Regions from separate parts of the Mesorhizobium sp. W067 genome, predicted to be linked through region 3. Evidence: predicted binding sites of a transcription regulator. Region 3 holds the regulator's gene; each other region holds the start of a gene.
The links. The regulator PhoB, encoded in region 3, activates phosphate uptake and scavenging genes when phosphate is short. The targets are predictions, from matches to a motif close to TGTCATNNANCTGTCAT.

Region 1 (9,963 bases), 3.6 Mb from region 3:
GGCATCGCCGGTCAGGCCGTAGCCGGTGACCTCGGCATAGATCTTGGCGCCGCGCGCCTTGGCGTGTTCGAGTTCTTCCAGCACGACGACCCCGGCGCCCTCGCCCATCACGAAGCCGTCACGGTCGCGGTCATAGGGACGCGAGGCCTTCTCAGGCGTGTCGTTGCGGTCGGTGGACAGTGCCCGGCAAGCAGCGAAGCCGGCAAGCGATAGTCTGGTCACCGGCGATTCCGCGCCGCCGGCCAGCATCACGTCGGCATCGCCGAAGATGATCAGCCGGGCGGCATCGCCAATGGCGTGCGCGCCGGTCGAGCAGGCGGTGACGACGGCGTGGTTGGGGCCTTTCAGCCCATGCCGGATCGATACCTGGCCAGATACCAGGTTGATAATGTTGCCGGGAATGAAGAATGGACTGATACGGCGCGGTCCGCGCTCTTTCAGGATGATAGCGTTCTCGGCGATGCCCTCGAGGCCGCCAATGCCGGAGCCGATCATGACGCCGGTGGCGCAGCGCTCGGCTTCGGTGCTGGGCTCCCAGCCGGAATCCTTCAGCGCTTCGTCGGCGGCCGCAATCCCGTAAAGGATGAAGTCGCCGATCTTGCGCAGTTCCTTGGGCTCGAGCACGGCTTCGGGATTGAGCGTGCCGTTGGTGCCGTCACCGCGCGGAATGACGTGGGCGATCTTGCAGGCAAGATCTTCCACTTCGAACTCGGTGACGCGCTTGGCGGCGCTGCGGCCGGTCAGAAGTTCCTTCCAGCTGTGCTCGAAGCCCATGCCGAACGGCGAAACCAGGCCAAGGCCCGTGACGACGACACGCCTCATCGCAGGTCCTCCCCGGTGATGACTGCGGATAGTGTCAGGCCGAAGCCTTGTCGATGTACTTCACGGCATCGCCGACGGTCAGGATGGTCTCGGCCGCATCGTCCGGAATCTCGACGCCGAACTCTTCTTCGAAGGCCATGACGAGTTCGACCGTGTCGAGGCTGTCCGCGCCCAGATCATCGATGAAGCTCGCCTGCTCCGTCACCTTGTCGGCATCGACGCCAAGATGTTCGATGACGATCTTCTTGACGCGCTCTGCGGTGTCACTCATTTGGGGCATCCTCGTCTTTTGTTTGTCTGTCTTCGTTAGCGGGCAGAATGCCGCTAATCAAGCTGAAAGATGGTCCTGCCGGAAACGCAACGATGCCGGACCGGTTTTTGCCCGAACCGCCGGGTTGCGGGCCGCATTACACGAAAAATGGCTGAGGTCCAAGGCGAAATGGTCTCTTTTCACAAGCCGGCCATGTCTTCTTATCACCCGGCAATATCCTGTCAGATCATGGCCATGCCACCGTTGACATGGATGGTCTGGCCGGTGACGTAGGCTGCCTCGTTGGAGGCGAGATAGGCGACGGCCGACGCCACTTCAACACTCGTGCCCATGCGGCGCGTCGGGATCGCGGCCATTATCGCGTCTTTCTGCTTGTCGTTGAGCTTGTCGGTCATGGCCGATTCGATAAAGCCCGGGGCGACGCAGTTGACGGTGATGTTGCGGGTGGCGATCTCCTGCGCCAGCGACTTGGAAAAGCCGATCATGCCGGCCTTGGAGGCGCAATAATTGGTCTGACCAGGATTGCCGGTGACGCCGACCACCGAGGTGATGTTGATGATGCGGCCATGGCGGCGGCGCATCATCGGATGGGTCAGCTCGCGGGTCAGCCGGAACACGGCGGTGAGGTTCACCTCCAGCACGCTGTCCCAATCCGCGTCCGCCATGCGCACGAACAGGCCGTCCTTGGTGATGCCGGCATTGTTGACCAGTATGTCGACGCCTTCGAGTTCGGCTTCGGCCTTCTGGCCAAGCGCCTTGACCTCGTCACGGTCGGCAAGATTGGCCGGGAACAGCTTTACCCGGTCGCCGAGTTCGCCGGCCAGGGTCTCCAGTTTCTCGATGCGGGTGCCGTGCAAGCCGACAATGGCGCCTTGCGCATGCAGCACCCGGGCAATCGCCTCGCCAATGCCGCCCGATGCGCCGGTGACGAGCGCCTTGCGGCCGGTCAGTTCGAACATTTTCGTCTCCTGATCTTAAGAGAACACCCTTCCCACGGGAGGGGTTGAATCGCCAGTGGATTATGCAAGCGCGGCCAGCGCCGCCTCGACATCGGCCGGCGTGCCGACGGCCGATGTGGCGATGTCGCGGCTGATCCGCCGCGCCAGGCCGGAAAGCACCTTGCCGGCGCCGATCTCAAACAGCGTGGCGACGCCATTGGCGCCGAACCACTCCACCGTTTCGCGCCAGCGCACGCGGCCGGTGATCTGCTCGACCAGGCGGCGCGCGATCTCGTCGGGGTCGCTGGTCGGGACTACAGTGACGTTGGAGACGACGGGCACCACCGGTGCATTCTTGGTCACCCCGGCCAGCGCCTCGCGCATGACATCGGCCGCCGGCGCCATCAGCGCCGAATGGAAGGGGGCCGAGACCTGCAGCATCAGCGCCCGCTTCGCGCCCTTTTCGGTGCACAGTTTCGCGGCGAGTTCCACCGCCGCCCTGGCGCCGGAGATCACCAGCTGGCCGCCGCCATTGTCGTTGGCGATCTGGCAGACTTTGCCGGATCCCGTTGCGGCCTCGGTGCAAGCGGCTTCGACGTCGGGCTGTTCCAGTCCGATGATCGCCGCCATGGCGCCCTCGCCGGCCGGCACCGCCGCCTGCATGGCGTTGCCGCGGATGCGCAGCAGCCGGGCGGCATCGGCGACCGAAACGAAACCGGCCGCGGCAAGGGCGGAATATTCGCCGAGCGAATGACCGGAAACGTAGGCAACCTTGTCCTTCAGCGAAAAGCCGCGCGCTTCCAGCGAGCGGATTCCCGCCAGCGAGACCGCCATCAGCGCCGGCTGGGCATTGGCAGTCAGGGTCAGCGCCTCTTCCGGGCCTTCCCAGATCAGTTTCGACAGCTTTTCGCCCAACGCATCATCGACTTCCTCGAACACCCTGCGTGCCTCGGGGAAGGCGTCGGCGAGGTCCTTGCCCATGCCGACAGCCTGACTGCCCTGTCCCGGAAAGGTGAATGCGACGGCCATTTGGGCGCTCTCCAGCGGCTGATTTTTCCTGCCTGTGACGCAAGGCGGACCGTCAAGTCAAGCCCGGAGGCGGCATTTCCGCTCTCGCTTGAACCGGAGCTGACCTCGAGTCCCTGTTCCCAAAGGCTTTTTGCCGATCACACCTGATGAAAACCGCTCACGAATCGTTTGCTGGCTCTTCTTATTTTCGCCACAGGCGCTAGCTTTTGCATGACAGTTCTATGACAGAACGGTGGCGCGAGTGGAAATGCGCGTTGCTTGGGCCGGGGGAAGAGACGTGGCTAGGATCAGGAAGGGCGCGGCCGTACCCGCGCCACAGTTCTTGGAAGACGATCCGTCCACCGGCTACCTGCCGGGGCGCAGATGGCCGGTCATCCGCTACGGTCTGGTCACGCTGCTTGCCTCCGCCATCCTGGTGTTCGCCATCGAATGGATCGTGCGCGGCGACTTCTTCGGCACAGTCGACTTCTTCCTGCAGCCATTCAAGCCGGGCTGGACCACCATCATTGTCTTTGCATTGGTGCTGATGGGACTGGACGCCGTGCTTGGCCGCAGTCACCAGAGCCTGATGATCGTGGCGCCGCTGACGCTGGCGCTGGCCTTTGTCGGGCATCAGAAGTCGCATTATCTCGGCGATCCGCTCTACCCAACCGATTTTCTTTATTCGCGCCAGATCATGGCACTGATGCCGCTCCTGGTGCGCGAGCGGCCCTGGACGGCGCTCGCCATGGCGGTCGGCATCGTCGCCGGCCTGTCGCTGCTGATCTATGGCTGGCGGTTGTGGCGCCGCAAGGTTCCGATCCTCAGCCGCAAAGGGCGGCTGGCGCGGCTGACGCTGGCAGTGCCGCTGCTCGCCTTCTTCGTCTCGATCATGGACTACGCCACCTTCTCGTGGACCCGCGACCGGCTGCAGATCATCCCGATCATGTGGGACCAGAAGGAGAACTACGCCTCCAACGGGTTTGCGCTGGCCTTCGCGCTCAACGTGCCGATGGCGCATGTCTCGGCGCCGGCGGGCTATTCCGACAAGGCGATCGACGCGATCGACAGGCCTGATGTGACGGCCTCGGTACCGGATGAGAAACCCGACATCATCGTGGTGATGAGCGAATCTTTCTGGGATCCGACCAAGCTGCCCGGCGTCACAATCACGCCTGACCCGATCCCCAATGTGCGGGCGCTGCGTTCCGGCTATATGTTCTCGCCGGAATTCGGCGGCATGACCGCCAACATCGAATTCGAGGCGCTGACCGGCTTTTCCAATGCCTTCCTGCCGGCGGGCTCGATCCCCTATCAGCAATATGTGCGCACGCCGACGCCGTCGCTGGCGACCTTCCTGAAAAGCGAGGGATACCGGGCGCGCGCCATCCATCCGGGCACCAACTGGTTCTGGAACAGGGGCGCCGTCTATGCCGATTTCGGCTTCAACGATTTCCGCTCGGAAGAGACGCTGCCGCCACTGGAAAAGCGCGGGCCGCTGGCTTCCGATGCCTCGATGACCGACGAGATCATCGCAGAGGCCGACGCCAGCGAGCGGCCGGTGTTCTTCTTCGCCGTCAGCCTGCAGAACCACGGTCCCTACGAGCCGTACCGCTATTACAATCCGACCCACAAGGTCGCGGCACCGATCAGCACATGGGCGCGGGAATCGCTGCTCAGCTACGCCGAAGGCTCCGCCGATGCCGACCGTGGCCTCGAACGATTGATCGAATGGGCGAAGAAGCGCGAGCGGCCGACGGTCATCGCCTTCTTCGGCGACCATCTGCCGCCGCTCGGCCCCGTCTATGTCGAAACCGGTTACCTGAAGGACAATGTCGCGCCGCGCAAGGAACCGACGCCCGAGGCGGCACTGGAGCATCATCAGACGCCGCTGGTCATCTGGTCTAACCGCACCGGTCCGGCGCAGGATATGGGCGCCGTGAGCCCGGCCTTCCTGCCCTACCATATCCTTACCACGGCCGGGATCACGCACCCCTACTATACCGGCTTCTTAGGCGCGCTGCGCGAACGCTATCGCGTCGTGGATCGCAATCTGCTTTTGACACCGTCAGGTGAGGCCACGGCGGACTGGGCGCGGCAGAAGGACATCGATCCGGCGATCAACGATTTCCGCCTGCTGCAATACGATATGATGTTCGGCAAGCGTAAGGCGGCTCCGGACTTCTTCCCCGAAACGATCAACGGTCGTACCCCGCATACGAGTTGATGCCTGGTCTTTTCCAACCCTGCGACGCCAGGACGCTGTCCGGAGCATGCGTTACCCTTGCCTTCCAGCCAAATTGCTATATAGACGCCCGCAATCTGCCGGTCCTTGCTGGGGGCTGAACGGAGGGCCGGAGGTTTTATCCAAAACCTTCGTGTGAAGCCAGAAGCGCTTCCGCCTCCCGTGTCTCCGCTCTCGACCGTCTCGAAATGCTCCTTTCTTCCTCGCCCCCTCGGGACCAGCGGGTCAGAGAAGTTGCAGAGGCTTTTGCCGCGAGGATCCGGGAGAGAAACGAAGAAAGGCACTGAACCACTATGGCTCTATACGAACATGTGTTCCTTGCCCGGCAGGACCTCTCGCAGCAGCAGGTCGATGCGCTTGTCGAACAGTACAAGGGCGTCATCTCCGCAAATGGCGGGTCCGTCGGCCGGGTCGAGAACTGGGGACTGAAGTCCCTCACCTACCGGGTCAACAAGAACCGGAAGGCTTACTACACGCTTATGGACCTCAACTGCCCGCCGGCAGCGCTCAACGAGATGGAGCGCCAGATGGGCCTGTCCGAGGACGTGCTGCGTTTCCTGACCGTCAAGGTCGAGGCGCATGAGGAAGGCCCGTCGGCCATGATGCAGAAGCGCGAAGAGCGCTCGGAACGCGGCGGCTTCGGCGACCGCGACCGTGGTGATCGTGGTCCGCGCTCGTTCGGCGACCGTGATCGCGGCGACCGTGGCGATCGTCCGCCGCGCTCATTTGGCGACGCCGGTGGTGATCGTGGTCCGCGCCGTCCGCGCGAAGGCGTTGAAGGAGGTGCAGAATAATGGTCGACATCAATCAGATCCCGACCCGGCGCCCGTTCCATCGCCGCCGCAAGACCTGCCCGTTCTCCGGCGCCAACGCGCCCAAGATCGACTACAAGGACGTGCGTCTTCTGCAGCGCTACATTTCCGAGCGCGGCAAGATCGTGCCGTCGCGCATCACCGCCGTCAGCCAGAAGAAGCAGCGCGAACTCGCCAAGGCGATCAAGCGCGCCCGCTTCCTCGGCCTGCTGCCCTACGTGGTTCGCTAAGACTTTCGGGCGGGCGGTTCGCCGCCCGCTTCCTTCTCCCACGGCGACGGGCGCCGCAGGGGTAATTTGATGATGCATGTCGTTGTCCCAAAACCGGGACCACTCTTGGCGACGTGCATTGAAATCCCGAGTTGAGGTGAAAAGCCTCTAACTGCCGCGACAGGCAGGACAGCGACACCGGCGCCAAGGCGCTCAGAGCTTCCTGACCTGTTCCATTCAATTCGGCGCCGATCCCGCGGTCGGTGCCCAGACGAAGGAACAAGACCATGCAAGTGATTCTTCTCGAACGCGTTTCCCGCCTCGGCCAGATGGGCGATACCGTCAAGGTCAAGGACGGCTTTGCCCGCAACTTCCTCTTGCCGCAGGGCAAGGCGCTGCGCGCCAACGAAGCCAATAAGAAGAAGTTCGAAGGACAGCGCGCGCAGCTCGAAGCCCGCAACCTCGAGCGCAAGTCGGAAGCTAGCCAGGTTGCCGAAAAGCTCGACGGCAAGAGCTTCATCGCCGTGCGTTCCGCAGGCGAGACCGGCCAGCTCTACGGTTCGGTGTCGACCCGCGACATCGCCGACCTGCTGACCGCCGAAGGGTTCTCGGTCAACCGCAACCAGATCCAGCTCAACCAGCCGATCAAGACCATCGGCGTCACCAATGTGGCGATTGCGCTGCATCCGGAAGTCGAGGTCACCATCAGCCTCAACATCGCCCGCACGGCCGACGAAGCCGAGCGCCAGGCCAAGGGCGAGACGCTGACCACCGCCGAAGCCATCTATGGCGATGACATCAACGACAACGCACGGCCGGAGAACTTCTTCGACCCGAACACCGAGTTCGAAGGCGGCGAAGAAGACAACGCCTGATCTCGCACGGGGCCTGATCGCACAGGAAGCGAGCGGAGCAGCGCTCCAATCACTTTGTCGTCATCCAGCCTTTCTGGACCAATGCCCGGGCCTCTCGCCCGGGCATTTTTGTGCCAAATGGAACTTTCCGAACGCCTATATATTGTTGCAGAATTGGTCCGCCAGTCTGACCGTGAGGGGACATTTGGTAATGAATATTCTGTTGAGGCGCGTTCTCGACCGCCTGGTGCGTACGGGCAATCTGAAAGTCACCGGGCCGAAGGGCTCGACAGTGGTTTTCGGCGACGGCAGCGGCGAGCCGGTGCATATGCACATCAAGACCGCGCATGCCGAGCGCGCCATTACCTTCGATCCGATGCTGGCCGTGCCGGAAGCCTACATGGACGGCGAACTCGACATCATCGAGGGCGGCGTACTGGGTATGATGCGCATCGCCTTCCAGAACATGGGCAGCGGCGGTATCGACGCCACCTGGTCGAAGGCCATCGAGGGTCTGCGCCACGCCTTTCGCCGCCTGCAGCAGATCAACACCGCATCACGGGCGCGCCGCAACGTGCAGCGCCACTATGATTTGTCGGGTGACCTCTACCGGCTCTTCCTCGACGACGACATGCAGTATTCCTGCGCCTACTTCGAACAGCCGGACATGACGCTCGACGAGGCGCAGATGGCCAAGAAACGCCATATCGCCGCCAAGCTCAGGCTGAAGGCCGGCCAGACCGTGCTCGATATCGGCTCCGGCTGGGGTGGACTCGGCCTCTATCTCGCCAAGGCTTTCGATGTCGACGTGCAAGGCGTGACGCTGTCGACCGAGCAGCACGGCGTCGCCACCGACCGGGCGCATGCGCAAGGCTTGCAGGACCGCGTGCATTTCGACCTCAAGGACTACCGCGAGCTCAACGAACGCTTCGACCGCATCGTTTCGGTCGGCATGTTCGAGCATGTCGGCGTCAACCACTTCCGCACCTTCTTCGACAAGTCGGCGACGCTGTTGAAGCCCGACGGCGTCATGCTCTTGCACACGATCGGCCGCTCCGGCGTGCCGTGGGCGACCAGCGCCTTTATCCGCAAGTACATTTTTCCGGGCGGCTACATTCCCTCGCTGTCGGAGGTGATGCCGGCCATCGAGAAGTCGGGCCTTGTAGTCACCGACATCGAGATTCTGCGGCTGCACTATGCCGATACGCTGAAGCATTGGGGCCAGCGCTTTGCCGCCAACCGGGACAAGGCCAAGGCCATCTATGACGAGCGCTTCTGCAGGATGTGGGAGTTCTATCTGGCGGCTTCGGAAGCCGCCTTCCGCTGGCAGGATCTGGTGATCTTCCAGATCCAGATCGCCAAGAAGAACGACACGCTGCCGATGACGCGCGACTACATGGCCAAATGTGAAAAGGCGCTCGAAATGCGCGAAATGGGGCATCGTCAGGAGGCGGCGGCCGCCGAGCCTGCTGTCGCCAGGTCTGTGCCTGCCAGGTCCGTTGCTGTCAGGTCCGTTGCGGCCAAGCCAGCGCGCCGTCGCAAGGTGGCGGATCGCGAATAACGCCTCGATTGCGATTGCCGCTTGCCATTGACGGCTCTGACACTGAAAAAGGTCTCGTTCTCGCGAGACCTTTTTTAATGACCTGCCTGCCCACCATCGCCACCACCCTTGTCGAGTTCGCCGGCGCCTCGGTGCTCGCGGCACGCGGAGCCTGAGCGTGGAACTCCCCGCCTCGCTGCGACAAGGCGTCGAGCGCCTGCTCGAAACGATACCGCTGGCGGTGCTGCGCCAGGCGGCGAAGACGCTGTCTGACCGCTACCGCGCCGAATTGCGCGACGGCCGCCTGCACATGGCCGAAGAGATGGCGGTAAAAGCCTATCTGGCGACGCGGCTGCCGGCGACCTACGCGGCGGTACGGGCCGGTCTCGACGAACTCGCCTATGCGCGGCCCGATTTCCAGCCAACGAGCTTGCTCGATGTCGGCGCCGGTCCTGGCACGGTGCTTTGGGCCACTACAGACCTGTGGCCCGACCTCGAAGAGGCGGTTCTGGTTGAAGCAAGCGCCGCGGTGCGCAAGGTTGGCCAGTCGCTCGCCCTTGATACCATCGCCACGAGGATGGACTGGCGCGCTGGCGACGTGACCATCGACCTTGCCGATCTCAAGCCTGCCGACCTCGTCACCTGCGCCTATGTGCTGGACGAGATCGCGCCAGCATCGCTGCCGAAGCTTGTCGGCCGGCTCTGGCATTTGACCGGCGACACACTGCTGATCGTCGAGCCCGGCACACCGGCAGGCTGGCAGCGCATCCTGGCAGTGCGCAGGCAATTGCTGGAGGCCGGGGCGCATGTGCTGGCGCCTTGTCCGCATGAGGCGCCCTGCCCGCTTGAGCCGCCCGACTGGTGCCATTTTTCGCGCCGCGTCGCCCGCTCGCGCCTTCATCGCCTGGCCAAAGACGCGGACGTGCCGTGGGAGGACGAGAAATTCATCTACGTCGCGGCGTCGCGGCAACCCGCGCCTGTACATCCGCCCCGCGTGATTGCGCCGCCGAAATCGGGCTCCGGCAAGGTGCTGCTCAAACTGTGCCAGCCGGATGGCGGCGCCGGCGAGACACTTTTCACCAAGCGCGAGGGCGAGCTGTTCAAGGCAGCGCGGCGGCTGGACTGGGGCGATACACTGGACGGAAGAAGCGGATAATCACCGAGATTGTTCTTGCTCTGTTCCAACGACTCGGATAAAAGTCAGCGCCTTTCTGAGTCAACCGGAATCGGGGCGCGGAAACACTCTTCTGTGGACGGTTTGCCG
Region 2 (9,963 bases), 860 kb from region 3:
CGTTGCCGTCGTCGCCGTCTGCGTGATCTGGGCCGGAATAGAATTCGCCTCCGGCACCCCGTTCTGGGGCATCATTGCGCTCGGCTTTGCCGCCTACGCCGTCTGGCAGTTCTTCTATCTTTACAAGCCGGTGGAGGAGAGCAAGGCTACGCCTGATCGACCGAAGACCGGCGAAGCGAAGGCGGACGCCGAACCGAAGGAATGAAGCGGCCGTGGCTCGGAAGGGCTTGCGGGTCGGACACTCGACACCTGGCGTATCGCCTACGTCGGTGATTGGCCGGAATGTCCCTCGCTTCGTCATCCTAGGGTCTTCGCGACGGAGCTTCGCTCTAGGATGACGAAGTTGAGAGGCCGACCTCGAAGACTTGCGATAGGAGACAAAACATGTCGAAACTGCTCGTCAAAGCCGACAAGGGCCATGGCCGCGTCGCGCATGTCACGCCCAACAGCGCCGGATGGACCTATGTCGGCTTCGACCTGCACCGGCTGAAGCCGGGCGAGACCGCATCCGGCAAGACGCAGGATCGCGAAGTCTGCCTGGTGTTCGTCACCGGCAAGGGCACGGCAAAGGCCGGCGGCCGGGAACTCGGCCTGCTCGGCGAGCGCATGTCGCCCTTCGATGGCAAGCCGTGGTCGGTTTATATCCCCGAGGGTTCGGACTGGTCGGTCACCGCCGACACCGATCTCGAACTCGCGGTCTGCTCGGCGCCGGGCCTGGGCGGCGGCTTGCCCGTTCGCGTCATCGCACCCCACGACCTCGGCCAGGAGACTCGGGGCAAAGGCACCAACACGCGCTACGTCACCAACATATTGCCCGAGGGCAAGCCCGCCGACTCGCTGCTGGTCGTCGAGGTCATCACGCCCGGCGGCCACACATCGAGCTACCCGCCGCACAAGCACGACCAGGACAATCTGCCGGCCGAATCCTATCTTGAGGAAACCTACTACCACCGCCTCAACCCGCCGCAGGGTTTTGCCTTCCAGCGCGTCTACACCGACGCCGACAAGACCGGCGCCCGCGAGCTGGACGAAGCCATGGCGATCGAGGACGGCGATGTTGTGCTGGTGCCCAAGGGCTATCACCCCTGCGCCGCCTGCCACGGCTACGACCTCTATTATCTTAACGTCATGGCCGGGCCGAAGCGGACGTGGAAGTTCCACAACGCGCCCGAGCACGAGTGGCTGATGAAGGCCTGATCGGCCTACGCTTGCGGCGGAAGCTGTTGGTCCAGCAGCGAAAAATCGTCGGCTAACGACCATGGGGTCGATTTGCCTTCGAAAACCCGCATAAGCTTCGTCAATCCGTCATGGAAATCACCTATGGCAGCGGGCTGACGAGGATTTTTTTCGATGCGCTACGCCATCTATTTCACCCCAAGGCAGGACGAGCCGTTGGCCCGGATTGCCGCCAACTGGCTGGGCCGCGACCCCTTTGGCGCCGCCACAAGGCCGGTCGAGGCGGTGGGCGAGCTGTCGGCGGCCGAAGTCGCCTTTCACACCGCATCGGCGCGGCGCTACGGTTTTCATGCGACGCTGAAAGCGCCCTTCCGGTTGGCCGCCAACGAAACCGAAAGCTCGCTGCGCGCGGCGCTGGACGCCTTTGCCGAAGCAACGCCGACGGTCACCATCCCGCGCCTGGTCGTCAGCCAGATCGATGGTTTCTTCGCTTTGCTGCCGGAAGGCCCGCTGCCGCCGCTCAACCGTTTCGCTGATGATGTCGTGCTTAGCTTCGACCGTTTTCGCGGGCCGCTCACCGAAGCGGAAATCGAACGGCGCAGCCCGGATTCGCTGAAGCCGGCCGAGTTCCGCAATCTCTGTCAGTGGGGCTACCCCTACGTGTTCGAGACCTTTCGCTTCCACATGACACTGTCCGGCCGGGCCGGGCCGCAGGAAAGCCAACGTCTGCGCGCGGCAATTGACAGCCTGTTCGCCGATGTGCTGCAGCAGCCGGTGCTGGTGGATGCGCTGACGCTGTTCGTCGAAACCGAACCGGGCGCTCCGTTCATGGTGCTTTCGCATCATGCGCTCGGCCGCCGCGCTGCCCGAAAAACCGCTAACCGCAATTCGTCCGAGTAAGCAAGGACTGCCTGAATGACCGCCGAAACCGTTCTCCACAACGCCCGCATCGTGCTTGCCGACGAGATCGTCGAAGGGTCGCTCGTGCTGCGCGACGGTTTTATCTGCGGCGTCGACGCCGGCACCGGCCAAATCGGCGGGAATATGGCTGGCGAGGACATGGGCGGCGACTACATTATTCCCGGTCTGGTCGAGCTCCACACCGACCATCTCGAAGGCCACTATGCGCCGCGCCCGAAAGTGCGCTGGAACCCGATCGCCGCCGTCCTTGCCCATGACGCGCAGGTGGCCACCGCCGGCATCACCACCGTGCTCGACGCTTTGCGTGTCGGCATGGACGAGGACGCGGATATTACCTCCGACGACATCCGCAAGCTCGCCGGCGCGATCGAGGACAGCGTCGCGAAAGACCGGTTGCGGGCCGACCATTTCCTGCACCTGCGCTGCGAGGTCTCGGCGCCGGATTGCTTGCGGGCTTTCGCCAATTTCGATGGCGACGAGCGGGTCAAGCTGGCCTCGCTGATGGACCATGCGCCGGGACAGCGTCAGTTCGTCAATCTCGAGACCTACGCCCATTACTATCAGCGCAAGCTGAAATTGACCGATCGCGACTTCCAATTGTTCTGCGAAAAGCGGATGTCGGAATCGGCGAAGAATTCGGGACCGAACCGGGTGGCGATATCAGCCGCCTGCAACGAGCGGGGCATTGTGCTGGCGAGCCATGACGACGCCACATCAGGCCATGTCGACGAGGCGATCGAGCAGGGCGTGCGCGTCGCGGAATTCCCGACCACGCTGGAAGCCGCCAAGGCCTCGAAGGATGCCGGGCTCGGCGTACTGATGGGCGCGCCCAACGTCATGCGCGGCTCCTCGCATTCGGGCAATGTCTCGGCCCGCACGCTGGCCGGCGACGGCCTGCTCGACATATTGTCGTCCGACTACATTCCCTTCAGCCTGATCCAGTCGGCCTTCTTCCTCGGCGACGTCGTCGAGGGCATTTCCCTGCCGCAGGCGGTTGCGATGGTGTCGAAGAATCCGGCCGAGGCGATCGGCCTCAACGACCGCGGCGTCATCGAACAGGGCCGCCGCGCCGATCTGGTGCGTGTGCGCGTCGACGACCATGTGCCGGTCGTGCGCACTGTCTGGCGCCAAGGGCGCCGGGTCGCCTGATGGTCTCGGCGTCGATCGAGCGCGAACTCAGCAGCGAGGCCTTTCCGCTCCGCAACGGCGTGTTTGTCGCCGTCGTCGGCCCGAGCGGCGCCGGCAAGGATGCGGTAATCGGCTATGCCCGCACCTTGTTTGCCGACGAGACGAGGCTGGAGTTCGTCCGCCGGGTCATCACCAGGCCGAGCGACGCCGCAAGCGAGGATCACGACACGCTGGCCGACGCCGCCTTTGCCGAGGCCCAGGCCGACGGCGCTTTCGCCATTTCCTGGGAGGCGCACGGCCTGCGCTATGGCATCCCGGCCGATGTCGACTGGTCGATAGCCAATGGCCATGTCGCCGTGGCCAATGTCTCGCGCGCAGTCATCCCGGTGCTGCGGGAGCGCTATGCCAATCTGGCTGTCGTCGAGATCACCGCTTCGCCGGAAATCCTCGCCGAGCGTCTCGCCCAGCGCGGCCGCGAATCGCGCGGCGAAGTGCTGGCTCGGCTCGCCCGCAGCGCCAATGTCGCTTTGTCCGGACCCGGTGTCACCTCCATCGACAACGGCGGCCAGCGCGAAGCCGCCGGAGAACGCTTCGCCGAGGTGCTGCGCAAGGCGATGGCCTTCTCGGATATCTCCGGCGTGATGTAGCGCTACTCGGCCGCGACAGTCTTGCGGCTGGCATCGAGCATCAGCCGCCTTGCGCGGAACACGCCCCATTGCTGGTCGACCAGCACGCCAATCAGGATCACGCCGCCCATCACCGCGAAGTTGAGCGAGGACGGGATGCCGAGCAGATTGACCAGGTTCTGCAACTCCTGCAGCAGCACGGTGCCCAGGATGACGCCAACCAGCGAGCCTTCGCCGCCGCGCAGCGAGAAGCCGCCGAGCACGGCGGCGGCAATGGCGTAGAGTTCGTAGAACTGGCCGTGGCTGGCCGGCGAGATCGAGCGCGTGTACATGGCGAAATAGATCGCCGACAGCGCCGTCAGAACGCCGCAGATGACATAGGCGGCCATCACGACGCGGCCGGTGCGGATGCCCGAATATTTAGCCGCCTCTTCGTTCTTGCCGATGGCATAGAGGTAGCGTCCGAACACCGAGCGGTGCAGCACCACCCACATGACGATCGAAATGACGATCAGTGCGATGAAACTGTTGGGCACGCCATAGCTGCGGCCCGCGGTGAGGAATTCGAGCTCGGGAAAATTCTGGCCGAAGGCGAAGCCGGCGGTGCCGTCGGCGGTATAGAAACGGGCGACCCCGCGATAGATCAAAAGGCCGCACAGCGTCACCACGAAGGGCTGCAATTTCAGCCTTGTGATCAGCCAGCCATGCGCCAGCCCGATGATGCCGCCCAGCACCAGGATCAGCGGCAGCGCCAGCGGCCATGGCATGTCGCGCACAGCGATGAAATCGATGAACAGCGTGCCGAGCAGCGCCACCAGCGACCCCACCGACAATTCGATGCCGCCCGTGATGATGACGAAGGCCTGGCCGATGGCGAGGATCCCGAACAGGCCGATCAGGTTCGAGGTGTTGGCGAGGTTGATCGGCAAAAGGAAGCGCGGGTTGATGGCGGTCACCACGGCGCCGACCACCAGGATCAGGATCAGCAGGCCGAGATCTTTTTTGCTCATCGTCTTCTCCCCAATGCGCCGGACCGGCAATCGCCTGAAGCCCGCTAGTTTGCCGGCTTGCCGACCGCCAGCAACAGCACGTTTTCCTGGCTGAATTGTTCCTTGTCGAGAATGCCCGAGATCTGGCCCTCATGCATGACGGCGATGCGGTCGGACACGCCGATCACCTCTTCCATGTCGCTGGAGATCATCAGCACGGCGACGCCGGCATCGGCCAAGGCTCGCATCAGCCCGTAAATCTCGGCCTTGGCGCCGATATCGATGCCGCGCGTCGGCTCATCGAGGATCATCACCTTCGGGTTCATCGCCAGCCATTTGCCCAGCACCACCTTCTGCTGGTTGCCGCCCGACAGCGTGCCGGTTCGCGTCTGCACCGACGGCGCTTTGATGCCGAGATTCGTCTTCTGCTTCTCTGCGGTGGCGGCCTCGGAGCTTGCCGACACCAGTCTACGCTTCGCATGCGCCGGCAGGTTGGGCAGCGAGATGTTCTGCGCGATCGACAGGTCAAGCAAAATGCCGGTCAGCTTGCGGTCTTCCGGAACCAGGAAAATGCCATGCGCGACCGCATCGGCCGCCGAACCCAGTACAAGCGGCTTGCCGCCGAGTTCGAGCCCACCGCCAAGCGTGCTGTCGATGCCGAAGAACACCCGCGCCAGTTCGGTGCGGCCGGAGCCGACAAGGCCGGCGAGGCCGAGGATTTCACCGCGCCTGATGTCGAGGTCGACCGGCCGGGCAGGGTAGGCGGGGGTGCGGATGGCTTTGGCCGAGAGAGCCGTGGCGCCCGGCGCCCGCGCCGCCTCGGAGGCCTTCTCGCGCTCCTTCAGCATGCGGCCGATCATCAGCTTGACCATCTGGTCGTGGTTGATGGCGCTCTTCGGCAAGGTGCCGGCCAGCATGCCGTCGCGCAGCACCACGACGCGGTCGGCGACGCGCTCGACCTCATGCAGCCGGTGCGAAATGAAGATGACGCTGATGCCATCGGCCTTCAGCGCCTTGATGACGTCGAGCAGCTTGTCGGTTTCGGCAAGCGGCAGGCTCGATGTCGGCTCGTCGAGGATGACCAGCCGTGCCTTGATCGACAGCGCCTTGGCGATCTCGACCATCTGCTGCTGGGCAAGCGACAGCGAGGCAACCGGCGTATCGGCGGAAAAGTTGGCGCCGACACGCTTCAGCAGCGGCGCCACCATTTCGCGCAGCTTGGCGCGGTCGACCAATCTCAGCGGCCCGCCGCGCAACGGCTCGCGGCCGAAGAAGATATTGGCGGCAACATCGAGGTTTTCGAACAGATTGAGTTCCTGGTGGACGAAGGCGATGCCCGACCCCAGGCTGCCTTCGACGGTGAGCCCGTCATGCGCAACGCCGTCGACGGTGATGGCGCCGCTGTCCGGCCTGGTGACGCCGCCGAGGATCTTCATCAAGGTCGACTTGCCGGCGCCGTTTTCGCCGACCAAGCCGATCACCTCTCCCGGCCTGACCTCCATGGAAAAACCATCCAGCGCCACCACGCCCGGATAGGTCTTGCGCACGTTCTCGAGGCCGAGGAACGGGGTGGTTGCGACGATGGATGGGTCGGAATAATTCATCACGCCATATTTGATCAGGCTTGCCAGCAGCCGGTGGGCTACAGACTGACGGGCCTTGGCCGGCCCGTCAACACGATCGCCGGCTCAAGGCGAACCCTGAGCCGGCGCAACTGCTCGTGGTCTCAGTTTCCGGACATCGCCTTTAGATTGGCGGCATAGGTGTCGACATCGTCCTTACCGATGATCTTGGTCGGGATGATGATCAGGCCGCCTTCCGGAATGCCTGATTTGTCGCCCTTGAGATAGGCGGCCATCAGCTTCATGCCCTGATAGGCCCATTCGAAGGGCTGCTGCACGACGGTCGCCGCCACGGTGCCTTCCTTGACGCCGCCCAGCGTGATCGGATCGTCATCGAAGCCGACGACGGTGATCGAGCCGAGCTTGCCGGCGTCGCGCAGCGCTTCATAGATGCGCGGCGTGTTGTAGGAATAGAAGCCGACCATGCAGGTGATGTCGGGGCTGGCGACCAGCGCGTCCTCGACATTCTTCTTGGCGCGCGCCTGGTCGATGTCGTCGCCGCGCACGTCCACCAGTTCGATCTTGCTGCCGGCGAGGCCGTCCTTCATGCCCTGGATGCGTTCCTTGGCATTGTCGGCGCCGAGCAGCCCGACGAAGCCGAGGCACTTGCCGCCGTCCGGCATCGCTTTCTTGGCGATCTCGGCCGCCTGCTTGCCGGCGTCGACATTGGACGAGCCGATATAGGCAACGCGCTTGGTCTGCGGGGCATCGGAGTCGGTGGTGAACAGCGCCGTTTCCGACGCGATCTTGTTCAGGCCGTCGGTCGAGGTCTTGGGATCGACGGCCGAGACCATGATGCCCTTGACGCCGGCGGTCACCAGATCGTCCATCAGCCGCTGCTGGATGGCGACCGAGGACTGCTCGGGATATTTGAGTTCGAGATTGTAGTCGGGCAATTCGGCCTGCGCCTTCTTGACGCCGGCTTCGGCGGCCTTCCAGAAATCGGAAGCGCCGTTGACGACGAAGGCCAGCGTCGGCTTGTCGTCGGCGCGCGCAATGGCTGTCGCGGTCAGGCCAAGCAGCAGGGCTGCGGTGGCCACGGATGCATGTCGTATCAAGGATTTCATGTTCAACCTCCCGTTTTGGCTCAGTCGTCGGACTGAACCGATCTTGCATTCACTGACTTGCCGCTCGCGATTTGGACGCCCTCCTCCTCAGGGGTTCCCGGCGCTGAAGAATGGCGTCGTCGGTCGCGATCACGGACTTTAGAGACTCATCCCGTGCTCGTAAATAGTCTGATTTGTCTGACATATCACATGTCCGAGACCAAGCTTGCGGAGGCAAACCCCGCTCGCCATCGGGCCATTCACGTGCACTTCTCGCCGCACGGGTCCCACCTGACCGGACACGGCGGATTGACGTTACAGCGTCGTTTTGTATTAGTAAACACTATTAGCAGAGGTCTCGCGCGGACACTCGGCGGTGGCCCTAGGTCTAGTTTGCCCGAACAGGTGCAGCACGGCTTCGCGCAAGCAGATGCCTTGCAGTCCTTGAATTTCACGCAGCCCGCAGCGGCATGGCGGGGAACTTCAAAACTGCTAATAAAGATAATCGCCTTCGACTATTTCCATTGGTCGACGGCGCGACACCATCTTGTCGGTGTGGCAGGCTTGCGACTAGACAGGCTGGGGATTGGGACGCAATGCCATGAGCGAGACGAGGGATCCGGACGACACGGCGAAGCGGCGCAAGGCGCCGGCGAGAGCTGCCAAGGGCGGCCGCGTCACCATGACCGACATTGCCAGGGCAGCCGGTTGCTCGCAGGCGACCGTCTCTTTCGTGCTCAACGATTCGCCCGGCATCCGGCTGTCGCAGCAGACGCGCGAGCGGGTGATCGACGCCGCGCGTGCGCTCGGCTACGCAGCACCCGCCTTCTCGGCGCTGCGCAAAGCTGTTGCCGCCTTCGATGGACTTGACGGTGTCATCGGTTTCGCTGTCGACCAGCTGGCGACAAGCCCGGAAGCCGTTGTCGCCATCGAGGGCGCGCGCCAGGCATCGTGGAACGCCGGCAATGTGTTGCTCGTGGCGCAGACCATGGGCGACGCCGTCATGGAGCCGCGCGCCATTACGGCGCTCACCAGGCGCGGCATCTCGGCGCTGGTCTACATGACCATCTTCACCCGCGAGATCACGGCACCGGACTTCCTCTACGGCCTCGACATCCCGGTCATCCTGCTCAACTGCTACACGGCCGATTATGCCTTCCCGGCCGTGGTGCCGTCCGAGATCGCCGGCGGCCAGAACTCGACCCGGCATCTGATCGGCCACGGCCACCGCCGCATCGCCACCATCACCGGCGAGCCGTGGATGCAGGCCGCGCAGGACCGCCTCAAAGGCTACCGCAGGGCGCTCGCCACCGCCGACATCCCGTTCGATCCCGAACTGGTGGTCGAGGGCGACTGGTCGGCGAGCGCCGGCTACGCGGCGACCGTGAAGCTTTTGGCGCTGAAAGAGCGTCCGACCGCTATCTTCTGCCAGAACGACCGCACGGCCATCGGCTGTTACGAAGCGCTGAAGGAGGCGGGCCTGCACATCCCGCAGGACATCTCCGTCGTCGGCTATGACGACGAGGAGATCGCCCGCCATCTGTTCCCGCCGCTGACGACATCGATCCTGCCGCACATGGCGATGGGCCAATGGGCGATCGAACAGCTCGAAGTGCCGCCGCCTGCCGGCCGCGGCCGCTATCCCATCACCAAGCTGGAATGCCCGCTGGTCGAGCGGGAGTCGGTGGCAGCTGTGGCTGGATAAAGCTGAACCAATCCATCCCGATGCAAATCGGGATGGGTCTGTTTGGTGGTTGCGCCTCAGGGCAGGGACTATCCGGGAACGTGCCGCGGTTAGAACCGCAAGACGACAAAGGAGCGCCTGCGATAGCAGCGCCGGCGCAGCCGGCCATGCCGCCAGAACGTGCGGCAGTGCCGTCTCCAGACATGCCGCCTGTGGTGGCGACGATGGTGCCATCGCCGATGCGAGATCTGCTCAACATCGCCAGCGCCTTCGTCGTCATCAAACGAATTGGCATCCTGCTTGTCGAGTTCATCGAGAATGCCGTTACCGACATTGGGAACCCCGGCCACGGCCTCGAGAGGCCGAACCGCGGTAGCAAGCGCCGCGGCCCCCGCAACGCCAAACAATGCTGTCAAGAATGATCGCCGATCCATCAAAACCTCCATCAGCAAGACAAGGCTAACATGACGAGCCTAACACAATGCAGCTAGAGCGGGTGATACAAAAGGCCAGAGGCGAATCTTCGAGCCGGCCCAAACGGGTGACCGGACGGACGGTAGAGGTCAGATTAAGGCCGCAACCGGGCGGCGCGCTTCCTTCGGCTCGGTGACCAAGCCATGCAGAATGCCGCCGATGAAAGCGCACAGCCTGACCGGTTCCGCCTTTCCGCGAAACGCTGAACCGCTCGGCAAAGCTCGCTCCCTAAGAATGCCCGCCACCTTGCGGCATTGGGGCTGGCTGAGAGACTGATGCCCCACGGCACATGCGATG
Region 3 (9,963 bases):
TCAAGGGTCAGATCGACCTCGGCGTCGATGAAGCGCGCCGCAAGGTGTCCAACCAGCAGATCGACTGGATGAACAAGCTTAAAGCCGACGGCGTGATGGCCGAGCATTTCAACACCGGCCTGTTCAGCTATGGCGCCTCCAGCCGGCCCGAGACGTCGGGCATGGGCGTGGCCATCATCGGTTCGTTCTACATGATGGTGATCGTGCTGTTGCTGGCGCTGCCGATCGGCGTCGCCGCCTCCATCTATCTGGAGGAGTTCGCCAAGAAGAACCGCTTTACGGACCTGATCGAAGTCAACATCAACAATCTCGCGGCGGTGCCGTCGATCGTCTTCGGTCTGCTTGGCCTTGCCGTGTTCATCAACTTCCTCGGCATGCCGCGCTCGGCTTCCTTCGTCGGCGGCCTGGTGCTGACCTTGATGACATTGCCGACCATAATCATCGCCACGCGCGCCGCCCTTGCCGCGGTGCCGCCGTCGATCCGCTCGGCGGCCCTAGGTCTCGGCGCCTCCAAGATGCAGATGGTGTTCCATCACATCCTGCCGCTTGCCGCCCCAGGCATCCTTACCGGCACCATCATCGGCCTGGCGCGTGCGCTCGGCGAGACAGCACCGCTGCTCTTGATCGGCATGGTCGCTTTCGTCGCCGATTATCCGACGACGCCTTTCGATCCGGCGACCGCGCTGCCGGTTCAGATCTATATGTGGGCAAACGAGGCTGAGCGCGCTTTTGTCGAGCGCATGTCCGGCGCCATCATCATCCTGCTCGTCTTCCTCATGGCCATGAACATCACCGCGATCGTGCTCCGGCGCCGGTTCGAGCGGCGCTGGTAGAAAAAAGGCAATTTGGTATGAACATCATGACCGAACAGTCCCTTGAGAATGCAGTGGGCGACAAAATGAACGCCAAGTCGAACGAAGTCATCAAGATGCGCGGCGACAAGGTCGGCGTGTTCTATGGCGAGAAGCAGGCGTTGTTCGACGTCAATCTCGACGTCCGCCAGAACCAGGTGACGGCGCTGATCGGCCCGTCCGGCTGCGGCAAGTCGACCTTCCTGCGCTGCCTCAACCGCATGAACGACACCATCGATTCGGCGCGGGTGACCGGCAAGATCACGCTCGATGAAGACGACATCTACGACAAGAACATCGATGTCGTCGAACTGCGCGCCCGCGTCGGCATGGTGTTCCAGAAACCCAACCCGTTCCCGAAGTCGATCTACGAGAACGTCGCCTACGGCCCGCGCATCCATGGGCTGGCCAAGCGCAAGTCCGACATGGACCAGATCGTCGAGCAGAGCCTGAAGAAGGCGGCGATCTGGAACGAGGTCAAGGACCGCCTGCAGGAGCCCGGCACCGGCCTGTCCGGCGGCCAGCAGCAGCGCCTGTGCATCGCGCGCGCCATCGCCGTGTCGCCGGAGGTGATCCTGATGGACGAGCCCTGCTCGGCGCTCGATCCGATCGCCACCGCCCGTGTCGAGGAGCTGATCGACGAACTGCGCCAGAACTACACGATCGTCATCGTCACCCACTCGATGCAGCAGGCGGCGCGCGTGTCGCAGCGCACGGCGATGTTCCATCTCGGCTATCTCGTCGAGGAGGGCGCCACCGACAAGATGTTCACCAACCCCGACGACAAGCGCACCCAGGACTACATTACCGGCCGCTTCGGCTGAGCCGTCCGGCGGGTGAATTTTCAGGCACGAGGACCAAGATCATGGGTGAACATACCGTCGCCTCCTTCGATGAAGAGCTCGGGCAGATCAGCAAGCTGATCCGCGACATGGGCGATCTGGCAGGCTCGATGGTCAGCGGCTCGACCAGGGCGCTGCTCAATTCGGACAATGCGCTGGCACAGCGTGTCGTTTCCGACGACGCCATCATGGATGCGCGCCAGCGCGAACTGGACGACCGCGCCATCACGCTGATCGCCAAGCGCCAGCCGATGGCCAACGATCTGCGCGCCGTGGTCGGCTCGATCCGCATGGCCGGCGACCTCGAGCGCATCGGCGATCTCGCCAAGAACATCGCCAAACGCGTCGGCACCGTGGGCTTGAGCGTCACGCCGCGCGACCTCTCGCACTCCATCGACGCCATGGCGCAGCTGGTGCTGATCCAGGTGCAAGGCGTCGTCGAGGAATATGCCGCCACCGATGCGGCAGCTCTTGCAAAACTCAGGAATGACGACGAGCGCATCGACGTCAAATACACGTCCGTGTTTCGTGAGCTCTTGACCTACATGATGGAAGACCCTCGCAACATCACCGCCTGCACGCATCTCTTGTTCTGCGCCAAGAATCTTGAGCGCATCGGCGATCATGTCACCAACATCGCCGAAAATGCGTATTATGTGCTGACCGGCCAGCAATTGCCCGCCAATCGTCCGAAGCAGGACGAGACGGCGATGGCCACGCCGGCCTGATGAGGGTGAACTGCCTATGATCGCGCCACGCATCATGGTCGTGGAGGACGAGGAGCCGCTAGGCGTGCTCCTCCGCTACAACCTCGAATCCGAAGGCTATCACGTCGAGGTGGTGACACGCGGCGACGAGGCCGAGATCCGCCTGCAGGAAAACGTGCCCGATCTCCTGGTGCTCGACTGGATGGTGCCCGCTGTTTCCGGCATCGAGCTCTGCCGGCGGCTTAGAGTGCGGCCCGAAACCGAGCGGCTGCCGATCATCATGCTGACCGCGCGCGGTGAGGAAAGCGATCGCGTGCGCGGCCTGTCCACCGGTGCCGACGACTATCTGGTCAAGCCATTCTCGACGCCGGAGTTCATGGCGCGCGTGAAGGCGCTGCTGCGCCGGGCCAAGCCGGAAGTGCTGTCCAGCGTGCTCAAGGTCGGCGACATCGTGCTCGACCGCGAGTCGCACCGTGTCTACCGCAAGAAGAGCGAGATCAGGCTCGGACCGACCGAGTTCCGGCTGCTCGAATTCATGATGCGCCATCCCGGCCGCGTGTTCTCGCGCAGCCAGCTGCTCGACAATGTCTGGGGCGAGACGATCTACATCGACGAGCGAACCGTCGACGTCCATGTCGGGCGCTTACGCAAAGCGGTCAACAACGGCCGCATGCCGGATGTCATCCGTACCATTCGCGGCGCCGGCTACGCGATCAGGGAAGACTAGGATGCTGCGCGTCGCGCCGTTGCCGGCCATTCAGGCGACATGCTTGCCGGATTTGGCCTGAATGCCCGGCGCGAAAATCTCCTGATCGACGAAGCCGAGCGCGCGCATGGCACAGCCTTCGCGGATCAGCGGCAGCTCGTTGGGCTCGGTGTCGAAGGAGATCGATTTCGAATGCTGGCCGCCGGCGGTCTGGGCGATCGCTTCGCGCAATGCCGGCTCGATCAGGTCGAAGGCGGCGGCGCTGACGCCAACCATGGCGACAGGCGCCGGGTCGATCAGCGCAAACAGGCTGCCGAGGCCGAAGCCGAGCGCCTCACCGGCCTTGCGATAGGCTTCGCGCTCCGGGCCATCGGTTTCGCGGGCGCGCGCGGCGAGTGCGCGCATATCAGCGTCGCCGATATCGACCGGCTCGGCATCCTCGCCCATCATTTTGGCGCTGCGCCAGATGGCGTAGTTTCCGGCATAGGCCTCGACGCAGCCGCGCCGCCCGCAGCGGCAGAGCGCGCCGCCCGGACGGTGGATCATGTGGCCGAACTCGCCGCCCGAGGAATGGGTGCCGGTGAACAGTTCGCCTTTCAGCACCAGCCCCATGCCGATGCCGTGCGACAAGAGGATCGCGATGAAATTGTCGCGGTAGCGCTCGGGCTGGCGCCATTGCAGGGCCACCGCCATCATATTGCAGTCGTTCTCCATGGTGGCAGGAATGCCGAATTCCGCTTCCAACATGTCGGCGAAGGCAATGTCGGTCAGTGGCGTGATTGGCGACCACAGCATGGCCCGCGCCTGCGAATCGGTGATGCCCTGGATGCCCATGGCAATGCGGGCGATGCTCTGGACATCGAGGTCCGGGTCCGCGAGACGCCGCCCGACGATTGCTACGCATTCGCCGATCAGCTCGTCGCGCGGCATGGTCAGCGTGTCGAGCCGGCGCTGTTCTTCCGCGACCACCTGGCCGGCATAGTCGATGACGGTGACGGAGAGGAAGTTCAGCGACAGCACCACGGTCATGACCGCCGCCGCTTCCGGGTTGAGGCCAAGGCCGACCTGCGGCCGGCCGCGTTTCAGCGAGCCGGTCTCGCCAGGCTTGCCTTCAATCAGGATGCCTTCTTGAATTAGATCAGACGAGATTGCCGATATCGTCGAATGGCTGAGGCCGGTGGTCGCCGCAATCTCGGTCCGCGACGGCTGGCCGGCCCGGCGCACGGCCGAAATCACCATCGCACGGTTGCGACGGCGCAGATCGTCGTGGCGGATCCCAACCGACATTTGTTTTCCTCCCGGCCTCCTCGCGCCTCATGATAGTGAAGGCGTTCGACGGCACCAGCCAAATATTGGCAGACGCCGGCAGCCCTGTCATTGTTTATTGCGGAGCTCGAAAAAATTCGGCAACGCCATCAGAATCCATCATAATCGATGTTGACAGTGCCTTATCATTGAACCAGTATTTTTTCGAGGCTCGAAAAAATGGAGCCTCTTTGTGCAGGCCTTCGGGCCGGTTTTGTCGCGCCGTGGGCGGCGCAGGGAGGGTTATAATGAACAGATTTGCAGCCGCCATGCTGGCGGGTGTCGCCATGTCGCTGGCGCTGATGTCGGTCGCGCAGGCGAAGGACAAGGTCATCGGCGTGTCGTGGTCGAACTTCCAGGAAGAGCGCTGGAAGACCGACGAGGCGGCGATGAAAACGGCGATCGAAGCCGCCGGCGACAAGTACATTTCGGCCGACGCGCAGTCCAATCCCGGCAAGCAGCTGACCGACGTCGAAAGCCTGATCTCGCAGGGCGCCAACTCGCTGATCATCCTGGCGCAGGACGCCTCGGCCATCGGCCCGGCGGTGCAGAAGGCGCTGGACGAAGGCATTCCGGTCGTCGGCTATGATCGCCTGATCGAGAACAAGGACGTCTTCTACCTGACCTTCGACAACAAAGAAGTCGGCCGCATGCAGGCCCGCGAAGTGTTCAAGGCGAAGCCCGAGGGCAACTATGTCTTTATCAAGGGCTCTGGCTCGGATCCGAATGCCGATTTCCTGTTCTCGGGCTCGATGGAAGTGCTCAAGGAAGCCATCGACTCGGGCAAGATCAAGAATGTCGGCGAGGCCTATACCGATGGCTGGCTGCCGGCCAATGCCCAGAAGAACATGGAACAGTTCCTGACCGCCAATGACAACAAGGTCGATGCCGTGGTTGCGGCCAATGACGGCACAGCCGGCGGCGTTGTCGCCGCGCTGACGGCGCAGGGCCTTGCCGGAACGGTTCCGGTCTCGGGCCAGGACGGCGACCATGCCGCTCTGAACCGCATCGCGCTCGGCACGCAGACGGTGTCGGTGTGGAAGGACGCGCGCGAACTCGGCAAGAACGCCGCCGAGATCGCCTCGCAGCTTGCCGATGGCAAGAAGACGGGCGACATTGCCGGCGCCAAGGACTTCACCACGCCTGGCGGCAACACCGTCAAGTCGCTGTTCCTGACCCCCGTCGCGATCACCAAGGACAACCTCAACGTCGTCATCGACGCCGGCTGGATCAAGAAGGACGAAGTCTGCACGGGCGTCGCCGCCGGCAGCGTCGCGGCTTGCAACTGATCTCGACGACTTGAAGAAATGAGGCGCCGCGGCTGTCAAGCCGCGGCGTTTTCTCTACGAGAATTGTGTGTTTCCGCCATCGGCGGCAAACTTCTAGGCTGTGGTCCGGCATCCGCGCCAGACGGCAAGCCGCTGGAGGACATCATGACCGACACGACCTCAAATCCGCAGGCCGATACGGCACGAGCGTCTGAACTCGGCGCGGTCGCCCGGTTCCTGAAAGCGACCGAGCTCGACACGCGCATGCTCGGCATGGTCGGCGCGCTGCTGGTCATCTGGGTCGGCATACATATCCTGTCGGGTGGGCTTTTCCTGACGCCGCGCAATCTTTGGAACCTGTCGGTGCAGACGTCCTCGGTCGCGATCATGGCGACCGGCATGGTACTGGTCATCGTCATGCGCAACATCGACCTTTCGGTGGGCTCCGCCGAAGGCGTGATCGGCATGATCATGGGCGTGGCACAGGCCGAATTCCTGATTCGCATCATCGGCTTCCAGCTTGGAAACCCCTGGCTCTGGATCATCGCGCTTGCCGCCGGCGTGGTGCTTGGTCTGCTGATCGGCGCGTTCCAGGGCTTCATCATCGCCTATATGCAGGTTCCGGCCTTCATCGTGACGCTTGGTGGCCTGCTGGTCTGGCGCGGCATGGCATGGCTCATCACCAGCGGGCGCACGGTCGCGCCACTCGACGCCACCTTCCAGCTGATGGGCGGCGGACCACGCGGCTCGATTGGCGCCGCTGCCAGCTGGATCGTCGGCATCGTCGCCGGCGCAGCGGTCGCCTTCGCGCTGCTCAACGGCCGCTCGCAACGCAAGCGCTTCAGCTTTCCACTGCGCCCCGTCTGGGCCGAGACCTTGCTTGGCGTGGTCGCTTGCGCGGCCATCCTCGGCGCCGTGTGGATCGCCAATTCCTATCCATGGCCGATCGGCATCGTGCGCCAGTATGCACAGCAGAACGGCATCACCGTTCCCGAAGGCGGGCTGTTCATCGCGCATGGCATCGCCATACCGGTGCTGATGGCGGTGATTGTCGGCATCATCATGACGTTCATCACCAAGCGCACGCGTTTCGGCCGCTATGTCTTCGCCATCGGGGGCAATCCGGAGGCAGCGGAACTCGCCGGCATCAACACGCGCTGGGTGACCATGAAGGTGTTCATGATCATGGGTGTGCTGGCTGCAATCAGCGCGGCGATCTCGTCGGCCCGTCTCAATGCGTCAACCAATGCGCTGGGCACACTGGACGAGCTTTTGGTGATCGCGGCCGCTGTCATCGGCGGCACGTCGCTCGCGGGCGGCGCCGGAACGGTGATGGGCGCCATGCTCGGCGCGCTTCTGATGCAGTCGCTGCAATCCGGCATGGTGCTGCTCGGCATCGACTCGCCGCTGCAGAGCATTGTCGTTGGCGCTGTCCTGGTCATCGCCGTCTGGCTCGACACCGTCTACCGCAAGCGCGTCTAGGGAGGAACGATTATGGAAAAAACTGCTCCCACTGGTACGCCACTGATCGACATGCGCAACATCTCGATCGCGTTCGGTGGCATTCGCGCCGTCGACGATGCGTCCATCGATCTTTTCCCGGGCGAAGTGGTGGCGCTGCTTGGCCACAACGGCGCCGGTAAGTCGACGCTGATCAAGATCCTGTCGGGCGCCTACAAGCGCGATGCCGGCCAGATCTTGGTCAACGGCCAGGAGGCCTCGATCTCCACTCCGCGCGACGCCAAGAAATACGGCATCGAAACGATCTACCAGACGCTTGCGCTGGCCGACAATGTCGACGCTGCCGCCAACCTCTTCCTTGGCCGCGAACTGATGACCGCGTGGGGGACACTCGACGATGTCGCCATGGAGGCCGAGGCGCGCAAGGTGATGAGCCGGCTCAATCCGCGCTTCCAGCGGTTCAAGGAGCCGGTAATCAAGCTGTCGGGCGGCCAGCGCCAGTCGGTGGCGATCGCACGCGCCATCCTGTTCAACGCCCGCATCCTGATCATGGACGAACCGACGGCCGCGCTTGGGCCGCAGGAGACGGCGCAGGTCGGCGAACTGGTCAAGCAGATCAAGGCCGACGGCATCGGCATTTTCCTGATCAGCCACGACATTCACGACGTGTTCGAGCTTGCCGACCGAGTCTGCGTAATGAAGAACGGCCAGGTCGTCGGCACCGCGCGCACCACCGATGTGACCCAGGACGAAGTGCTCGGCATGATCATCCTGGGAAAGTGCCCGCCCGGCGCCATTCCCGGTCCGGGTGCGCTGAAGATCGCGGCCTGAAACCACGCTATCGTCAGCTGTCGTATTCACTGATGCTCGAGATCGATAAGCCGGCTAAATATGCATGATATGCCAGCTGTCATTATGGCTTGGCCGCGCCATTGTCTTGCCGCGGCGACTTGCCCATAAAGGTCCCGAACCGTCCATGGGCCTGCGTTGAAGAAGTTTTTCCCGATCCTTGCCTTCATTGCCGTTGCACTGATCAGCCTGACGATGGCGGGCTTCGCCTATTTCGCGACCCAGGAAGCGGCGCGCATCAAGTTCGAGGCGACGGCCGACGACGCGCTCAACCGCATCGAAAGCCGTATCGATCTGCATCTGTCACTGCTGCGCTCGACGCAGGCGCTGTTCGACGCCCGCAATGGCGAGATTTCAGGTAGCGAATTCAAGGCCTTCTTCAGCGCCCTCGATGTCGATAACAATTTCGCCGGCCTGCGCGGCATCGGCTATCTCAGGCTGGCCAAGACCGGTGACGAAGCGGCGGTCGAGCGCGACATGTTGCGCGACCGCGGCGCCGCCCCCACGGTCTATCCGGACACGACACAGCCATGGCGCACGCCCGTCGTGCTGTTCGAGCCGCTCGACCCTGCCAACGAATCCACCATCGGCTACGACATGTTCACCGAGCCGGTGCGGCGCGAGGCGATCGAAAAGGCGATGGCCGATGACGCACAGCACGCAAGCGGTCTGGTCCAGCTCGGCCAGGACACTGGCGCGGCGCAGACCTTTACCGGTTTCCTGGTCTTCGTCAGGCTCAATGTCGAAACCGCGCCGGATGGTATCAATGCGTCCAGATCATCGACATCAGGCCTTCTCTACGCGGCCTTCCGCGCCCGCGACCTGTTCCAGACCGCGCTCAGCCGCACGCCTTTGCTGCCGGTCAACACCGCGATCTATGACGGCACGGCCGACGCCGACAATCTTCTGTTCCAGTCGGAGACGCCGCCGGTTGCGAGCTTTGGCGACAGGCTGTTGGTGACGCGCAAGATCATCGTCGCCGGTCGGCCCTGGACGGTGCTGTTTCGGCCGACAAGTGCATTTTCGCAACCGTCCTCGCGCGCCATTCCGGTCATGCTCGGGCTGTTCGGCCTGCTTCTGGCCGGCGCCATAGCGTTGGTGGCCCGCTACCAGGAGCGCGCCTACGACGCCAAGTCGCTGCTGCATGAAACGACGGAAAAAAGCCTGCTCGAAAAGGATTTGATGCTGCAGGAGATGAAGCATCGAATCAAGAATTCGATCACGCGGGTGCTGGCGATTGCGCGCCAGACGGCGGCGCAAGCAACCGACGTGCAGGAGTTCTCAACTTCCTTCTCGGCCCGCCTGCAGGCAATGGCGGCTTCCCAGGACATGCTGACGCGTTCGCGCTGGCAGAAGGCCGATCTTGGCGACCTGCTGCGCATCGAGCTCGGCCAGGTATTCGGCAAGGAGCTTCCGGAAGGGATATTGTCAGGGCCTCAGGTGCTGCTCGACGAGAGGACGACGCAGGCGCTTGGCCTGACCTTTCACGAACTGGCGACGAATGCGCTGAAATATGGCGAGGCCGGCAATTCCGTGGGTGCGCTGAAGGTCGACTGGTCGTTCGAGGGGCGCGGGTCCGAGCGGATGCTGGTTCTGAACTGGCGCGAGGCCGGGCAGAAGGAACTCGAAGCGCCGGCGAAGACCGGCTTCGGCACCAAGCTGATCGACCTCAATGTCACGCGCGAGTTGCGCGGCACGATTGCCCGAGATTTTCGCGCCGATGGGCTTACGGTGGAAATCAGGATCCCGCAGCCTGATGCAGTCAAACAAACGGAGACCGGCTGACCGGTCTCCGTCGCGATTGTCTGACGCTTTTGAAGCGGATCAGCAGCGAGCGGTGTAGAGCCGGCCGCGATTGTCGCGATACTGGCAATAGCCGTTGCGCAGGTTGCGCACCAGCAGGCCGGAACCGGCGCCAACGGCTGCGCCGATCAGCGCACCCTTGCCGCCGCCGATCAGTCCGCCGGCCAAAGC

Region 1: ACYG97_RS02855 (LTA synthase family protein) is a predicted target of PhoB. The motif match lies at 3,271-3,287, and genes of this name have one in related genera.
Region 2: ACYG97_RS24715 (DUF1045 domain-containing protein) is a predicted target of PhoB. The motif match lies at 1,293-1,309, and genes of this name have one in related genera.

What each region holds. Positions count from the first base shown of each region.
Region 1 covers NZ_JBTTII010000001.1:596,730-606,692, reverse strand. Annotated here, with positions in the region: gene fabF (beta-ketoacyl-ACP synthase II) at 1-822, opposite strand, end outside; gene ACYG97_RS02870 (acyl carrier protein) at 857-1,093, opposite strand; gene fabG (3-oxoacyl-[acyl-carrier-protein] reductase) at 1,315-2,052, opposite strand; gene fabD (ACP S-malonyltransferase) at 2,113-3,060, opposite strand; gene ACYG97_RS02855 (LTA synthase family protein) at 3,338-5,266, shown strand; gene rpsF (30S ribosomal protein S6) at 5,578-6,078, shown strand; gene rpsR (30S ribosomal protein S18) at 6,078-6,326, shown strand; gene rplI (50S ribosomal protein L9) at 6,593-7,180, shown strand; gene ACYG97_RS02835 (SAM-dependent methyltransferase) at 7,371-8,720, shown strand; gene ACYG97_RS02830 (small ribosomal subunit Rsm22 family protein) at 8,878-9,855, shown strand.
Region 2 covers NZ_JBTTII010000001.1:5,039,361-5,049,323, forward strand. Annotated here, with positions in the region: gene ACYG97_RS24705 (hypothetical protein) at 1-205, shown strand, start outside; gene iolB (5-deoxy-glucuronate isomerase) at 385-1,197, shown strand; gene ACYG97_RS24715 (DUF1045 domain-containing protein) at 1,351-2,076, shown strand; gene ACYG97_RS24720 (alpha-D-ribose 1-methylphosphonate 5-triphosphate diphosphatase) at 2,092-3,246, shown strand; gene phnN (phosphonate metabolism protein/1,5-bisphosphokinase (PRPP-forming) PhnN) at 3,243-3,872, shown strand; gene ACYG97_RS24730 (ABC transporter permease) at 3,875-4,861, opposite strand; gene ACYG97_RS24735 (sugar ABC transporter ATP-binding protein) at 4,906-6,444, opposite strand; gene ACYG97_RS24740 (sugar-binding protein) at 6,567-7,529, opposite strand; gene ACYG97_RS24745 (LacI family DNA-binding transcriptional regulator) at 8,110-9,213, shown strand; gene ACYG97_RS24750 (hypothetical protein) at 9,417-9,614, shown strand.
Region 3 covers NZ_JBTTII010000001.1:4,182,023-4,191,985, reverse strand. Annotated here, with positions in the region: gene pstA (phosphate ABC transporter permease PstA) at 1-833, shown strand, start outside; gene pstB (phosphate ABC transporter ATP-binding protein PstB) at 851-1,675, shown strand; gene phoU (phosphate signaling complex protein PhoU) at 1,717-2,421, shown strand; gene phoB (phosphate regulon transcriptional regulator PhoB) at 2,438-3,127, shown strand; gene ACYG97_RS20380 (ROK family protein) at 3,158-4,393, opposite strand; gene xylF (D-xylose ABC transporter substrate-binding protein) at 4,660-5,700, shown strand; gene ACYG97_RS20370 (sugar ABC transporter permease) at 5,845-7,161, shown strand; gene ACYG97_RS20365 (ATP-binding cassette domain-containing protein) at 7,174-7,971, shown strand; gene ACYG97_RS20360 (CHASE domain-containing protein) at 8,128-9,774, shown strand; gene ACYG97_RS20355 (YMGG-like glycine zipper-containing protein) at 9,814-9,963, opposite strand, start outside.